Regions from separate parts of the Geobacillus sp. YF-1 genome, predicted to be linked through region 1. Evidence: predicted binding sites of a transcription regulator. Region 1 holds the regulator's gene; each other region holds the start of a gene.
The links. Region 1 encodes LexA, which represses DNA repair genes until DNA is damaged. Its sites were predicted from a motif close to CGAACATATGTTCG; they were not measured.
Positions count from the first base shown of each region.

Region 2: the regulator LexA is predicted to act here: its motif matches at 2,055-2,068, upstream of uvrB (excinuclease ABC subunit UvrB).
Region 3: the regulator LexA is predicted to act here: its motif matches at 2,898-2,911, upstream of addB (helicase-exonuclease AddAB subunit AddB).

Region 1 covers NZ_CP199850.1:1,288,531-1,294,183, reverse strand. The annotation lists gene tkt (transketolase) at 1-358, opposite strand, end outside; gene ACTVIM_RS06515 (DUF896 domain-containing protein) at 476-706, opposite strand; gene ACTVIM_RS06510 (YneB family resolvase-like protein) at 812-1,543, opposite strand; gene yneA (cell division suppressor protein YneA) at 1,563-1,868, opposite strand; gene lexA (transcriptional repressor LexA) at 2,020-2,643, shown strand; gene glnA (type I glutamate--ammonia ligase) at 3,062-4,396, opposite strand; gene ACTVIM_RS06490 (MerR family transcriptional regulator) at 4,436-4,837, opposite strand; gene ACTVIM_RS06485 (methionine gamma-lyase family protein) at 4,914-5,653, opposite strand, start outside.
Region 2 covers NZ_CP199850.1:3,077,621-3,083,273, forward strand. The annotation lists gene uvrA (excinuclease ABC subunit UvrA) at 1-2, opposite strand, end outside; gene uvrB (excinuclease ABC subunit UvrB) at 8-1,984, opposite strand; gene ACTVIM_RS15310 (CsbA family protein) at 2,603-2,827, opposite strand; gene ACTVIM_RS15315 (PDZ domain-containing protein) at 2,842-4,014, opposite strand; gene ACTVIM_RS15320 (MerR family transcriptional regulator) at 4,234-4,788, shown strand; gene ACTVIM_RS15325 (hypothetical protein) at 5,063-5,575, opposite strand.
Region 3 covers NZ_CP199850.1:672,238-677,890, reverse strand. The annotation lists gene addB (helicase-exonuclease AddAB subunit AddB) at 1-2,857, opposite strand, end outside; gene lepB (signal peptidase I) at 3,066-3,614, opposite strand; gene ACTVIM_RS03415 (TVP38/TMEM64 family protein) at 3,611-4,234, opposite strand; gene ACTVIM_RS03410 (competence protein ComK) at 4,314-4,847, opposite strand; gene ACTVIM_RS03405 (hypothetical protein) at 4,964-5,158, opposite strand; gene aceA (isocitrate lyase) at 5,354-5,653, opposite strand, start outside.

The sequences.
Region 1 (5,653 bases):
GCCCGAGCGGGCCGGTCGTTGCTTCCACTCCTGGCGTATGACCGTATTCCGGATGGCCCGGCGTCTTGCTTCCCCATTGGCGAAACTGTTTGAGATCGTCCATGGACACATCGTACCCGCTTAAATGAAGCAGGCTGTACAGCAGCATCGAGCCGTGCCCCGCTGACAGGACAAACCGGTCGCGGTTGAACCAGTTCGGATTGGCCGGATTGTGGTTCATCCATTTCGTCCAAAGCACATACGCCATTGGCGCCGCTCCCATCGGCATGCCTGGATGCCCAGATTTCGCCTTTTCGATCGCGTCGATCGACAGCGTTCGAATGGTGGTAATGGCTAATTCTTCGATTGAATGCGCCATCGTCTTCCTCCCTTTCATCAACATGGTGTCATTTACTATCATATAGAAAATGGGCTCCCTTGTACAACGTTTAATTTCCCAACGAAGCATGGGAACGCCGCCGCGCGGCGCCAACACTTAATGGAGGCGCCGGCGTTGACTTTCTTTTAGCTTTTTCGGCGTGACATCGTTCCCGTTTGGATCGATGACCGTCACGGTATGAAGCATATCGGTCATCGCCTTGCGGAACGCCTGAATGTATTCGCGGCGCAACTTCGCCTGTTCGATCGTTTCTTCCGCCGTCAAACCAGACGTTTTCGCCTTTTTGGCCAGTTCATTGATGCGGTCTAATTTCTGTTTGGCAAGCATCCGTTATCTTCTCCTATTCGTTAGGATGATCGTTCTCCGTTCTATGTTATCTGCTAAAACGCGAAGATGGCAACAATGACGCCTCGGCCGCCTTCCTCTGCCTTTCTATCGCTTCGCAGCGCGCCTTCCTTGCAGCTCGCCCGTATATTCCTGATCGCGCTCGGTGCCGGGCTCGTAGCCGCTGGGCTGTTCGGCTTGCCGCTCGTCCATATATTCTTGGTAGCGGCGATGAACGGTCGCTTTGGACGCCTCATAGCCAAAGCTTCGGAGCGTGGCGGCGATATCGGCAAACGTGAAACCGCGCGCACGCAGGCGGACGATCTCTTCGATCGGCAGTTCGATGCGATCGCGCCCCGCGTTCTCTCCTTGGCGCCGCAAGTTCCGCTCCGGACGATAGCCGCGCGCGATGGCTCGCTGCATGCCGCGCTTGATTTTCGCGTTATGTAGTTTCCGCTGATACTCCTCGACGATCGCAATGATCGACAACACCATCTCATCGGCCTCGGACAGCGGCATCTCTCCGCGGTGGCTGGCGCTGTATAGCTTGACCCCTCGCTTTTTCAAGCAATGAAGCAGCGCCATGCGCGCATGGCCGCGCCCGAGCCGAGTTTCGTCTTGAACGAGCAAGACGTCCACGAGCCCCTCTTCACACAGTTCGAGCAGCTCGAGCACGCCGTCACGGTCAGCTTCATAACCGCTCGCCTGCTCGGCGATCACCTTGACCACCTCAAATCCGCTTTCCGCCGCGAGCCGTTCAAGCTCCTCCCGCTGCCGAGCCAGCGATGTTTCCTGCTCGCTTTTGTCCGTGCTGACGCGGCAATAAATGACCGCCCTCATGGCCATCCCTTCTTTCTTGTTACTGATTGGCGGCCAATGAACCGCCCCGCTTTGATTTTAACACGGGAATGACGATCTGTTCACCCGCTGTGAGACGGGAACTGCGAAGATGGTTCACCTCCACCACCCAGCGGATGAATTCGTCCGGCGATAAGCCGTGCTCCTGTTCATATTGCTTGGCCAATCCCCAAAGCGTATCGCCTGATGCGACGGTCACCGTCACATATTCCTGTTTATCGACCGGGCTGCCAGCGTAGATGAACGCGGCTGTGAAAAGCGTCATCAAAACTGAAAATACTAGATAGTGCACAAACGTTTTCTTCATTTTCCCCACCCCAAAAAGAGAATATTCGTTCGCTTTCCTTCATTATAATCAGGAACATTTGTTTGTGTCAACAAAAAATTCGAACTTATGTTTGTTTTTTTCCTTTCGGCATGATATAATGAAGGCAAATGACTTGCCGGAGGTGCAGGGAATGACGAAACTGTCGAAACGGCAGCAGCAAATTTTAGAGTTTATTAAGCAGGAAGTCAAAACGAAGGGCTATCCGCCGTCGGTGAGGGAGATTGGGGAGGCGGTCGGACTGGCGTCGAGTTCGACTGTCCATGGGCATTTGGCGCGGTTGGAAAGCAAAGGATACATCCGCCGCGACCCGACCAAGCCGCGCGCCATTGAAATTTTGGACAACGATGGCGGGAAGGAAAAAGAGGGCGAGGACATCGTCTCCGTGCCGATTATCGGGAAAGTGACCGCCGGGCAGCCGATTACGGCCGTAGAAAACATCGAGGACTATTTCCCGCTGCCGAAACGGCTCGCCGCCGGCGAAGAACAGCTGTTTATGCTTGAAGTGATGGGCGACAGCATGATCGAAGCCGGCATTTTGGACGGCGACTACGTCATCGTCCGCCAGCAATCATCGGCCCAAAACGGCGACATCGTCGTGGCCATGACCGAAGACAATGAAGCGACCGTCAAGCGCTTTTTCAAAGAAAAGGACCATATCCGCCTGCAGCCGGAAAACGCTCATCTCGAGCCGATTATCGTCCGCGATTGCACGATTCTCGGCAAGGTGATCGGCGTCTATCGCCTGATCGGCTAACGGAAGCGCAACGAAGACGGCGGACGGGGCGGACAAACGTCCATCACCTTGTCGGCTGACGCCGCGCGCCGCTGCAACGAGGCAGACGGGGCTTGAGCCAAAACCCGAACAGCGAGGTTGCCGGGTGTGAGCGGCCGGCCGCGGAAAAGGGCTGGCCCACAAGGCGGCATGGCAAAAGCGCGCGAGCCGAACAAGTTAGACCGCAGGAAAAAGAGCCGGTCCACAAGGTGTCTGGCTTCAGGGTAGGCACAACCAATCATGGACCGGAAGCGCCGGTACGTATATAAAAGAGGAGCTAACCCAAAAGGTTGCCTGCCTTCAAGATCGACCGCAACCGATCGTGCGGCCGAAGCAGTCAGCACGTATATAGAGCAACGAAAGAGGGTATCCCGATCTTTTTGGGATACCCTCTTTTTGATTAGTACAGCTCCATGTATTGATCCAATTCCCATTGGTGGACGGTCGTCCGATACATATCCCACTCGATTTCTTTCGCTTCAACGAAGTGCTCGAATAAATGCTTGCCGAGCGCTTGGACGATCACTTCGTCGGACTTCAAGTTTTCAAGCGCCTCAATGAGCGTAGCCGGCAAATCGACAATGCCTTCTTCGAGCCGTTCTTCTTTCGTCATGACGTAAATGTTCCGGTCCACCGGTGCCGGAGGGGTGAGTTTGTTGCGAATGCCGTCAAGCCCCGCCGCCAACAGCACCGCCATCGCTAAGTACGGGTTCGCCGACGGGTCAACGCTGCGCACCTCAATGCGCGTGCTCATGCCGCGCGAAGCCGGAATGCGAATGAGCGGGCTGCGGTTGCGCGCCGACCAAGCGACATAGCACGGCGCTTCATAGCCCGGAACGAGCCGCTTGTACGAGTTGACGGTCGGGTTTGTCACCGCCGTAAAGTTCGGCGCGTGTTTCAGCACGCCGGCGATAAACTGGCGCGCCGTTTCGCTCAACTGCAACTCGCCGTTCGGATCAAAAAAGGCGTTTTCCCCGTTGCGGAACAGCGACAAGTTGCAGTGCATACCCGAGCCGTTGATGCCGAAAATCGGCTTCGGCATGAACGTCGCGTGCAGCCCATGCTTGCGGGCGATCGTCTTCACGACGAGCTTGAACGTCTGAATATCATCGCACGCTTTGATGGCGTGGGCGTATTTGAAATCAATTTCATGCTGCCCTGGGGCAACTTCGTGATGGGACGCTTCGATTTCAAACCCCATTTCTTCGAGCTCAAGCACGATGTCCCGCCGGCAGTTTTCCCCCAAATCCGTCGGCGCTAAATCGAAATAGCCACCGCGGTCGTTCAACTCCATCGTCGGGTGCCCTTTTTCATCGAGCTTAAAGAGGAAAAACTCCGGTTCCGCCCCTAAGTTGAACGCCGTGAAGCCGAGCGCTTCCATCTCTTTGAGCACGCGTTTTAAGTTATAGCGCGGGCAGCCTTCAAACGGCGTGCCGTCGGCATTGTAAATGTCGCAAATAAAGCGGGCGACTTTCCCTTTTTCCGCCGTCCACGGAAAGATGACAAACGTGTCCAAATCAGGGTACAAATACATGTCCGATTCTTCGATGCGGACAAACCCCTCGATCGACGACCCGTCAAACATCATTTTGTTGTTCAGCGCTTTTTCCAGCTGGCTGATCGGAATTTCCACGTTTTTAATCGTGCCTAAAATATCGGTAAATTGCAGGCGGATGTATTTGACGTTCTCTTCCTTGACGATGCGCATAATGTCTTCACGCGTATATTTTGCCATCTTGAACCTCCTCACCGGCTCCGAAATCATTTCCCATCGTTAGTGAAAGAAGCGAGCGAGATCTCCTTGGCGAAGCGATGCGCGCTGAAACCGCCCGGCCTGAAGCAGCTCCGTCCGCAAAATTTCGCGCAGCTCTTCGTCCGACAGCTTCGGCTTTCCTGCCTTGTCGACTTTTTCCGGCTGTTCGTGACGCCCTTCCTGCCGCGCGGCAAAAATGCGCTTAATTCCAGCGAGGTTGACGCCTTGATCAATCAAATCTTTAATTTCAAGCAAACGATCGATGTCATTGAGCGAAAACAGCCGCCGATTGCCTTCGGTGCGCGCCGGCGTGACGAGGCCGTGCTCTTCGTAATAGCGAATTTGCCGGGCCGATAAGTCCGTCAGCTGCATCACAATCCCGATCGGAAACAATGGCATGGAACGACGAATTTGGCTGCTCATGCCAATTCCTCCTCGCTTTTCATACCTTTATTTTATCATAATGTGAAGAAAACAGTCAATTATATGTTACCTTTTCTCACAAACAAATGAGCTGCTGTTCCAGCAAGCGGTGAACAGCGGAGCAAACGGCGATTTTGACATGAGAATACGTCAATCCGCCCTGCACGTACGCCACGTATGGCGGACGCAGCGGCCCGTCCGCCGTCAGCTCGATGCTGGCTCCTTGCACGAACGTGCCCGCCGCCATGATCACTTGATCCTCGTAGCCGGGCATGTCGCTCGGATACGGAGTGAAATGGGCGTTCACCGGGGAAGCCGCTTGAATGGCTTGGCAAAAAGCAACCATTTGCTCTGGATCATTAAAGCGGACCGACTGCACCAAATCGGTGCGCTTCGCGTTCCATGACGGCGAAGTCTCAAGCCCGACCCGCTCGAGCAATGCGGCGGTGAACACCGCCCCTTTGAGCGCTTGGCCGACGACGTGTGGAGCGAGGAAAAACCCTTGATACATCTCAAGCAGGCTGTACAGCGAAGGGCCGACTTCGGCGCCGATGCCCGGCGAGGTCATCCGATAGGCGCACGCTTCGACGTATTGGTGCCTGCCGACGATATACCCTCCTGTTTTCGCCAATCCCCCTCCAGGGTTTTTGATCAACGAACCGGCCATCAAATCGGCGCCGACATGGCAAGGCTCTTTTTCCTCGACAAACTCCCCGTAGCAATTGTCGACAAACACAACGACATCCGGCTTGATCGTTTTGACAAAGGCGATCATCTCGGCGATTTCATCGACCGTAAACGACGGGCGCGTCGTAT
Region 2 (5,653 bases), 1.7 Mb from region 1:
ATTCCCGTCACCCTTCCGCTTTCAACTCGAAAATGGCATCACGCAGCTGGGCGGCCCGCTCGAAGTCGAGCGCTTTGGCCGCTGCTTTCATTTCCGCCTCGAGCGTTCGAATCAGCTCTTCCCGCTCCTGCTTCGTCATCTTGGCCGGCGCCTTCGCCTCGTACGTCTCCGTCTCTTCCGCCGCATACGTCGCGCGGATGACGTCGCGAATCTCCTTTTTCACCGTGCGTGGCACGATGCCGTGCTCTTGGTTGTACGCTTCCTGAATCGTCCGGCGCCGCTTCGTTTCTTGAATGGCGATTTCCATCGATTTCGTCACTGTATCGGCGTACATGATCACATGGCCGTTCGCGTTGCGCGCCGCGCGGCCGATCGTCTGGATGAGCGAACGCTCCGAGCGCAAAAACCCTTCTTTGTCGGCGTCCAAAATGGCGACAAGCGACACTTCCGGAATGTCCAATCCTTCCCGCAGCAAGTTGATGCCAACAAGCACATCGTATTTGCCGAGCCGCAAGTCGCGGATGATTTCAATGCGCTCCAGCGTTTTGATTTCCGAATGCAAGTAAGCGACTTTGATGCCGGCTTCTTTCAAATAATCGGTCAAGTCTTCGGCCATTTTTTTCGTCAACGTTGTGACCAACGTCCGCTCGTTCCGCTCGACCCGCTCGCGAATTTCGCCGATCAAATCGTCGATTTGCCCGTTCGTCGGACGGACGTCGATCGTCGGATCCAACAGCCCGGTCGGGCGGATGATTTGTTCGACAACGCCCGGGCTATGTTCGAGCTCATACGGCCCCGGCGTCGCGGAGACGTAAATAATTTGATTGATTTTTTGCTCGAACTCTTCAAACGTGAGCGGCCGGTTGTCAAGCGCCGACGGCAGGCGAAAGCCGTGGTCGACGAGCACTTGCTTGCGCGCCCGGTCGCCGTTGTACATGCCGCGCAGCTGCGGCAAGGTGACGTGCGACTCATCAATGATGATCAAAAAATCGTCCGGAAAATAGTCAAGCAAGGTGTACGGCGTCGAGCCCGGCGGCCGCAGCGCCAAATGGCGCGAGTAGTTTTCGATGCCGGAACAAAAGCCCATCTCGCGCATCATTTCAAGATCATAGCGCGTCCGCTGCTCGAGCCGCTGCGCCTCCAAGAGCTTCCCTTGCGCGCGCAGTTCGGCGAGCCGCTCCTCGAGCTCTTGTTCAATGTTTTGAATGGCGAGCCGCATTTTCTCCTCGCGCGTGACAAAGTGCGACGCTGGGAAAATGGCGACGTGCTCACGCTCGCCGAGCACCTCGCCGGTCAAGGCGTCCACCTCGCGGATGCGATCGATTTCATCGCCGAAAAATTCGACGCGAATGCAATGTTCATCGCGCGAAGCGGGGAAAATTTCGACGACATCGCCGCGGACGCGGAACGTGCCGCGGCGGAAGTCGATATCATTGCGGTCGTATTGGATGTCAACGAGCCGCCGCAACAACGCGTTGCGCTCGATTTCCATCCCGACGCGCAATGAAACGACGAGCTCCCGGTATTCTTCCGGCGACCCTAAACCGTAAATGCACGACACGCTGGCGACGATGATGACGTCCCGGCGCTCAAACAAAGCCGATGTCGCCGAGTGCCGCAATTTGTCGATTTCATCGTTGATTTTCGCGTCTTTTTCAATGTACGTATCCGTCTGCGGCACGTACGCTTCCGGCTGATAGTAATCGTAATAGCTGACAAAATATTCGACGGCGTTGTGCGGGAAAAACTCCTTCAGCTCGCTGTACAATTGGCCAGCGAGCGTTTTGTTGTGGGCGATGACGAGCGTTGGTTTGTTGACTTGGGCAATCACGTTCGAGATCGTAAACGTTTTGCCCGTCCCTGTCGCCCCAAGCAGCGTTTGATGCTTCACTCCCTGCCGCAACCCGTCAACGAGTTTGGCGATCGCCTGCGGTTGATCGCCTTGCGGTTGATAAGATGAAACTAGTTGAAAACGGCCCTCCACCGTTCCGCCTCCTTCTCCGTACCATCTTTCCCCATTGTACCACATCGGCTCCATCGGCGCATCAAAAATGCGAACTCATATTCGTACCAATCCGTTCAGCGTTTTCCATCGCTCCCTCTTTCCTGCACTTTCGGGAAGAAACCGCTGTCCCAAGGAACAAGACGAAGCGCCCCATCAACAGACAGAGGCGCTGGCATCAGTGCAGCGAGACGCAGACGCGGAGCAACCGACATCTCGATTTTGCGGCCATCATCGCCCTTTTTAGCAACGCCAAAAAGCGGACTGGTTCCTTCTTCCCCGTCCGCTCCTTTAGAGGCTAGTGATTTAATAGTACATACCGATTCCTAGCATCGTTTCTCCAATAGAGAAACGTTGTATCATCAGCGCTTCTTTTCACACGTTCATCCATTGATCGGAAAAAACAGCTATTTCCGCCGGCCTTGTTAAGGTTGATGAAAAACCGCTGTTTGCCTTGATCGATGGAACAAGTTTTTCTACATTAAGAAACGATTCCAAGAAGCGGTTGCGTGAGTCCATCCCCACCCCTCTTTGCTTGCTTCACCGTCCGCCGGCGGGGAAAAGCGGTGATCATCACAGCCGCGCGCCGGCCATCGCCCTTCATTTTTCCTTCAAGCGCTCAAGCATGCGCCCTGCCCACAAAAACCCGGCTATCGTGGAAGCAACATCGGCCACGATTTCATGAAACTGGTCTGTATACCCTTTCAGATAAGAAGCTACAAGCAGGGCGACGGTCAACAGCACCGCGATGTATCGATTGTACGTCACCCGCGCGAACAACAACACTAAGAGACACGGTATGAAAAGCGCCGCCAAAAACCACATGATTGTCTTCTCCTTTACGAAACAGCTTCGGATGCCAAGGAGCCGCGCTCGCGGACGAACAGCAGCCCAAGCTCATGGTGTTCATCCTCATAGAGCGCCCCCTGGACAAAGCGAACTTCCCCGTTGTCGCCGATCACTTCCAATTTGCAAAATGCGCGGTTGCGCTGGAGCGCTTCGTAAAACTCCGCCTCCGTCCGCACTGGCACCCCGTTCGTTTTGCAGATCACTTCTCCAATCGAAAGCCCCATTTTTTCCGCCTTTGACCCCGGCAGCACCCCGACGATGACCACTCCGTGCGGATGACGGGCAAAGCGGGGTGGGGAAGCGCTGTCGGCGCGGCGGCCAGAAAAAGCGATCCATTCACGCCCGATGACCGCCACCGCTCCCGCCGCCACCGCCAGCGGCGCATACCATACGCTTCCTGTCGCCAACACGGCAACAACGCCGGCCAGCAGCAGCACGAGCCGCCCTTCCCGACGCGCCGCCTCGGGCGGCCGCACATGATGGCGACGCTGAGAAAACCCGATCAGGAACGGAACAAGCCAAAACGAATGCCCTTCCCCGCCGACAGCAAACGGCCACCATGGAAACGACGGCAGCGAGCCGCCAGCCATCGGCAACACGACCGGCACAAACCAGAGGCGCTGCACCCATTGCCGGCCGATGGTCATTCCCCGCTTGCTTTTCAAAAGCTGCGGCGAAGCGGGCTCCGTTCGCGTCCGAATGATGAGCCATCCTTCAGCCGCCAACAGCAACGTCAGCCACAGCGCCAACACCGGCGCTGCTTCTACGCCATCGCGAAGCCAAGGAACAGCCATCCTGCCGCGCTCGGCCATCGCGAGCACAAGCAGCGTCCCCCCCAGCGTATACGCCGCCGACAATAGCCGCGCTTCCATCGTCAAGCCAAGCAGCACCGTGAGCGCGGTCACCGTCCAAACGACCTCCTTCGGCACGACGAGGCCCGCCCCAAGCGCCACCGCTGACAGCACCGCCCCCGGAAGCCATCCGCTTGTCCAAAGCCCCCGCCATTCTTTCCATGGACTGTAGACGCGCACGTGAAAATCGCGGCGCTCGCGCTTCACCCGCCGCCAACCGGCGGCCAAGGCGAGCAAGGCGCCATAATAAAGGAGCGGCTGCCGCCATACCGCCGCAATCCCTTCTAGCCATTCAAGCCCCCATGTCGCCATCAACGTTCCCCCTTGTTTCGTTCACCGTTCTTTACCTTTTATTCTACCAAATGGCCGCGACAAATCCTATGCCTGCCGCCATCTTTTTTCCCATGTGGCGAAATGCCGTCCTTTTCGGCTTTCTTTGTCGAATCGCCACTAGTTTTGTCGGTCAGGAAGGAGTTCGCGCCCTCAATGAAAAAAAGATAGAACAAGAAGGAGAAAGGGAGGAGTGGAACGATGGAAATAAAAACGACCGATGTCGCCGCCCGTCTTGGTGTTTCGCCGAAAACCATCCAACGCTGGGTGCGGAAGTATGACATCCCGCTGCGCAAAAATGAAGCCGGCCATTACTTGTTCGATGAAAACACGATCGCTTTGTTGGAGCGCGTCAAATTCGAACAAGGCGCGGCCTTGGAACGGTCGGCAGCCGCGCGGTACCCTTCCGTTGCAGCGTCGTTGCCAACCGACAACCAACCGAAACAAGAAGCGCCGTCGCCCACGCTCGACGTTTTGCGCCAGCCATCCTTCGAACCGGAAATCGCCCGCATCTCTTCGCGCCTTGATCAACTCGAACAGCAGCTCGGCCAAAAAGCCGACGACGTCGTCTCCGTTCAATTGCTGCATCACCGTCGAGAAATGGAAGAAATCACTACCCGTCTCGCCGCGCTCGAACAGCTCGTCGCCCGGCTCGAGCAACAGCTGAATAACAAGCCGCCATCATCCCACGAACCGCCCCAACCACCGAAGCGAAAACGGCGCGGCCTCGGACGGGTGATCGGTCTGTTTGCCTAGCCGGTTGCTTCAGTTCCGGCCGCGCGGGCGGCTGACAACTGACCGTTGGCGGTGAAAGAGCAACACGCAAGCCAGCAGCCAATCGAAAAGGCCGGTTGGAAGGAGGAAGTCTATGGGCAACCTGACTTGCTCCATTTGAGCAACCTTGCCAACATACACGTCGAAACACTGGCGGTTGGGCGCAAATCAGCACGTTTCACCGGCCTTCTAACATACGATAGGGATTGAACAATGCCTATTCGCAACATCGTGTTTCAAAATCGAAAAGCTTTGTTCAGCTCCTGCCTTCCACATCTAATGAGGGCGCAAGAGGGGGCTCAACCAACTTGGAGGCACCCTCTGGCCCCTTTTTCTCTGCTGTGACCACCGTCAAGCATGAAGATGGACAAAGCGAGTGATTGTGGCCCAAATCATGAAGGTGGATAAAAAAGGGGAAGCTGTATAAGTTGCAATAAAGAATTTCCGAGTCTTCGTTGCAGGTTTCATCTAAATACAAGCCGATATCAGAGTAATCAGCGGGTTGTAAAACAAAATTGCAACTTAATAAGAATCTCCGGTCTCCATGTCCCATCTTATCACCTGACAAGTTGGCACCGTGACAAGAACGGTGAACAATGCCATGGAAAACAAAATGGCAACTTATATAGATTGTTTTTTCACCTTGTTGATCCCCGCCGTCCTCCTTAGGCTTAGCAACCGCGGCTCCGTTTGGGGGACGGCGGTGGATTCTAATCGTTCTCCCGAAGGCTTCGGCCGGTTGAAGCGGGCTTTTTTGCTTGGCCTTCACCGCTTCTTTACCTCTTTCTTATCATTTCTTAATCATTGCTTCGTATAATGTCGGATGTTGCGATGATTTCGCTTTTCG
Region 3 (5,653 bases), 620 kb from region 1:
CCGCTTTGTCAATGCGGTCGATCCGCCCGACGAGCTCCATCGTCGTTCCGTCGCGGAGCCGAAAGCGAAGCGGTGGCAAGTCGCCGCCCGGTCCAAACGACAGCTCCATCCCAACCGGAACGAAGCCGCTCGCCCGCGCGTGCTCGCTTAGCACGTACGCCGTGCGGGCGACCACGTTTTGCAGTTTCCGTTTCATATATTGATAGCGAGATGAGCTTGCTAGCACTTGCCGCTGAATGAGCGGGGCAATCCGCTCAACAGCCTCGGCCGACAGCCGCTCGCATTCCAGCTTTGATAGTTTGCTCCATTCGACATGCCGTTCACGGAGCTGGTCGGCGATTTGCTTGATGGCAGCGTGAAACAACTGCCCGACATCGGGAGCCTCAAGCCGAAAAACATGGCGCTCTTTCAAACGCAGCCCGTGCGAGGCAAAGTGAGCGTACGGGCATTTTTGAAACTGTTCCATGCGCGAGACGCTCGCTTGAATCTTTGTTCCGTACAGCCGCTCGCTCCACCGTTTTTTCAGCGGCGCCGCTTTGTTCGTATAAAAGAGAGCGGAAACGGCATGCTGCACGTCTTTGCGCCACTCCGGATGGCGGACGAGCGCGTTATACACTCCCCACCACAACGGATCGATGCGATAATTCCGCTTCCACACCCGCAGTTGGCTGACCAAATACGTTTGCGTCGCCCTCCGGACGGTGACGAAGGCTTCCGCCGCCTCCTTGGGAACATCGAACGGGTCGTTGCTGCATAACTTCACCGGCGCCAGCGGGAACAAATTCTTCAATTGTTGAATGAGCGGGGACGGCATCAGCGCCTTTCCTTCGCCGTCAGCGAGCGGATAGGCGACGTACAGACGGCGGCGCGGAGCCACGAGCGCCAAGTAGACGAAAAACGGATCATAAAACAGCTGCTCCCGACTTCCGGGGGCTAGCGACACGCCGAGCGCGCGCAATTGTTCGCGCTCGATCTCGGCCATCAGCCCTTCTTCCTTCACTTTGGCCGGAATGACGCCCTCGTTGACGCCAATGACAAACGCGTACTTGATGTCAAACAGCCGCGAACGATCCAGTTGGGCGATAATCACTTGATCGAGCGCCGGCGGAACGAGCGAGAATTCGAGGCGATCGAGCCCGGCTTCAATGATTTTGGCAAACTCGGCGAGCGGAAGAGACTCGGTTCCAAGCATTTCCACATATTGATCGAGCAAGTCAACGACCGCGTTCCACGCTTGTTCGTGCTGACGCGCCTCGATTAAGCGCCCGGTCGCTTCGGCTTCGGCGCTCATTTTCTCGAGTTTTTTTGGAATCTGCAATTCTTCGAGAAAGAGATATAACGCCGTGCAAAGCCCGCGTCCATCCGCAGCCCGGCGCAAGCGGCGGTCAAGCCGGCGAAGCGGGGCGGTCAACACCTCGCGCCACCGGTTCAACTCATCTTCAAACTGCCGCTCTTCGTCAGTCTGCGGCACATTCAACCCGTCAAGCGCTTGATAGCGGCGGTACGTCCAACGTTCGCCGCTCGTCCACTGATCCCCTTTCACTCCATGGGCAAGCACGTAATTTTCCAGCTTGTCCGCCGCCTCGCGCCACAAGGCCGCATCTTCGTCAGCCGGAAAAAGCAAATCGGTTTTCACCGCCCGAAACACCGCCTCGTAGCGCCAGCGCGTCACGACGGTTTCGAGAGCGGCGCGTACGAGCTCAATGAGCGGATGGTAGTGCATCGGCTCTTTCTCGTCCATGAAGGACGGGATGCCAAAGTCAAAAAATACCGTTTTGACCACATCGCGATATGATTCAAGATCGCGAATGATCAAGGCAATGTCGCGATAGCGCGCTCCCTCATCGCGGACGAGGCGAATGATTTCGCGGGCAACCGCCTCCACTTCCGCCCGCCGGTTGGCTGCTTCGTAAATGCAAACCGCATCGGTCTTTTCCTCATACGGAATCAACGGACGATGGTGAAATTGCCTTTCCAAATGGGCAAGCGCGCTGCTTTCATGCCGGCGGTTTTCCGTAAGCACGACCGGCTCTTCGATCAATACGCCGCTGCTGAGCGCGAGTGCGCGCAGCTGTTGATACGTTTGCGCCGGCAAATAAAACAGATCGAGCGCATCCGGCACGCCATCGTCATATGGCCGGTCAATGGTCAAAGAAACGGTGACGCGTCGGCAATGGCGGAGAAGCTGTTCGATGACCGCGTATTCCTGCGGCGCAAAATGATGGAATCCGTCGATATAAATCTCAGCGTCACGCAAATAAACGGAGTGCGGAATTTGTTCAGCGAGCAAGCGCAAATAATCTTCGGAATCGAGATAATGGCCGCTCAGGCTTCGTTCGAGCTCGCCATAGACGAGCGCGACATCGCTTAGTTTGTCGGCGAGCAGCCGCCGTCCCGGTTGATTCGACTCGGCCGTAAGCGCCTCGGCGTGGCGGCGGAGCTCCCCCGGCGTCAGGCAATATCGTTTGCATTCGGCGATCATGTCGTGCAGCTGCTCAATAAACCCTTGTTTGTCCGCCGCGCGTCCGAACAGTCTAAGCTCCTGCCGGCGCTGTTCAATAATGTTGCGGATCATCATTTGCACGCCAACATCATGCACGTGATAGCGGTTCATGCCGCCGGTTTCTTGCAGCACGCGCCAAGCGAGGCGCGTGAAACTGAACACTTGGGCACGGATCATCCCGTCCGTCCCTTCTGTATGTATTAGAGCGTATTCGCATTGAAACGTCATTTGTTCCGGAACGAGGTAAACGATCGTTCGTCCTTGCGGGCTTTCTTTCAGCATGGTTTGTATTTCGCCCAGACAGGCGGCCGTTTTCCCGCTCCCCGACCGCCCGAGCAAAAACCGAAGCGACATGGCTCTTACCACCATCCGTTTCCTTTATTTTCTTTATTTTAGCACATACGTTCGCTTTTGGAAAGAAAAAAAGCGCAGCCTCGTCCAGCGTGACATACTCCCGCCAGCTACGCTGACACTTTTTTGGGGCCTTTCTTTTTAAGATGGAACCGAAATTCATCTCCCTTTCATTACTGTTTCGAAGTGGGAGACGTCTTCCGGTGGTTCGTTAAAACTGGAACGCGAACTCGTGCAGCGGCCAATAGCGAAGATCGACTTTGCCGACGATTCGGCTGATTTTCACGAAGCCGAAATGCCGACTGTCCCAACTGCCCAAACGATTATCACCAAGGACAAACACACAGCCAGGCGGCACCCTCGTTTTTCCTGTCACTTCCTCAAGTGTAAAATCACCGGTCAGCTTGCCCCCAGCTAATCTTTGCTTATACGGGCGCAAATACGGCTCATCCATCCGTTTCCCATTGACATACAACACATCGTTTTTATACTCAATCCGGTCGCCCGGCAAGCCAATGACGCGCTTGACATAGTCTTCGTTTCTCGTGGCGTGAAAGACGATTACATCAAACCGATGAATCGGACCGATGTCATAAGACAGCTTGTTGACAACGAGCCAATTGCCGTTTTCTAACGTTGGCATCATCGATTTTCCTTCAACGATATAAGGACTGAACACAAACAAACGGAGCGCAACCGCAAGGCAGACGGCTGTCATCCACAGCCACCGGTGCCCTTGTTTCTCTTTCCGTTCTGTCACTCTCCGTCCCCCTCGCTTTCGCGTTTTTCCGTCAGTGAAAACCTCGCTTCGACCCGCTTTCCGGCATACCAAAGAAGGAAAACGGCTGCGGTGATCATCGCCGTCCGCAGCGGCTGGTGGACGAGCGCCACCAAGTCGTAGCCGATGAAACTGATCGTAAACACCATGATCATCTTTCCGAGGAGCACAGCCAGTATAAACTGCTGCCGACTGATGCGCGACAGCCCGGCGACAATGTTGACAAGCGCCGACGGAGTGAACGGAAAACAATACAGCAAAAACAGCGGCCCGAATCCGTGCCGTTCAATCCAATGCATAAATTGGCGCACCTTCGGATGACGGCGGACGAAATGAAAAAAGCGCTTCTGCCCCACTTTCCGCGTCAGCCAAAAAACGAGGAGCGACCCAAGCGAGGCGCCGAACCAAGAAATGAAAAATCCTTTCCACAACCCAAACGCCGCTGCATTGGCCATGACAAAAACAACCATCGGCAAAATCGGAAAAAATGATTCCAAAAGCGTCACCGCGATGCCGGGAAGCACGCCGAAGGAGCGATACTGTTCAAGCAAAGCAAGAATGTGATCGAGTGTGAACCATTGTTTGACGGTTTCCATGTCCATGTATCTTTCCCCATTCACATGCTGTTTATATGTCTATTTTACACCCCTAGGCGCCCAATTGGAACTCACCTTTGCAAAATTACGTCTGTTTTTCCTGCTGCATGCGGAATATGTACTGGAGCTTGCGTTCTCGCGCTTCCATCCGTTCGGATAACTTCGTCCGCAGTTGGGCGGTCCGGTACAATTGATTGATAAACGACTTGCAGGAAACATCGAGGGAGACACTTTTTCCGTTGCGGAAATACACGATGGTCTGTTCATATTTGGCAGGCTCGTATCGATAAACGTGCATGTGCGAAAGCCAAACGCAGCGGAAATCTCGTGGAGAAGCGGTTGGAAATACGTAAATTTCATTGGACGGTTCGATGGCGATCGGCGCCTTATGGGTGATGCCGATAATGGCCTTAGTTCCCTCTTTCCTCCCCCGGTAGCTACTCCCATAATAATCACAACTCTGTTTGACGATATCGGTCGGCGTTTTTTTCACAATGTACTCGCCATCTTCCTCGATGACTTTCGCATACACGTCGCTGTTCAAAAAGTAGGGGAGAATCGCCATCGTATATCGACTGACGATGAACTGTTCAAGGACAATGAACTCGTTAATCTTCATCGATCCATCTCCTTTCCTATTCGCTCGCTATTTTCTATCATAACACAAGTAGTTATATTTTTCTATATTTTGAAAAAGTTAATGAAAAAAACCCATGACGCTGGTCATGGGTCGGTTTAGGCGTTCTCAAACGTTTGACCGATTTCTTTCATCGCCAAATATTCATTCGCTTGTTCCAGCGCCGTATGTTCGCCGACAGAGTCGCCCGCGTACATTTCCTCATTCATTCCCCATTGTTCAAAATGGAGATCGGTGCTGACGCGGAATTCCGCCGGCATTACCTCCGGCAGCTCGCTTTTGTCCTTTTTCATCGCATCGCCTCCTGCCTATATAGCATGCGCCGTCTTTTTCCTTTTATGCGCTACACTTGCAGCCAAACCCAAAAAAATGAGGTTGTCCCGAAGGATCAGGACAACCTCTTTCGCAGTGATCGGCGCATCGGCTTTGTGTTTTATGCGATATGCGATGCTATCTTGAAGGCAGACAACCGTTTCGGTCAGTTTCGTTCAAGCCTTTGTAAACTGTTCTTCCTCGGTCGATCCTTTCAACGCGACGGTCGACGACTGGCCGCCGGAGATGACTTGGGCGACTTCATCGAAATAGCCGGTGCCGACTTCGCGTTGGTGGCGCGTAGCCGTATACCCGTACTTCTCAGCGGCAAACTCGGCTTGCTGCAGCTCAGCGTACGCCGCCATGCCGCGCTCCTTGTAACCGCGCGCCAGTTCGAACATGCTATAGTTGAGGGCATGGAACCCGGCCAAAGTGACGAACTGGAATTTGTATCCCATTTTCCCAAGCTCTTGCTG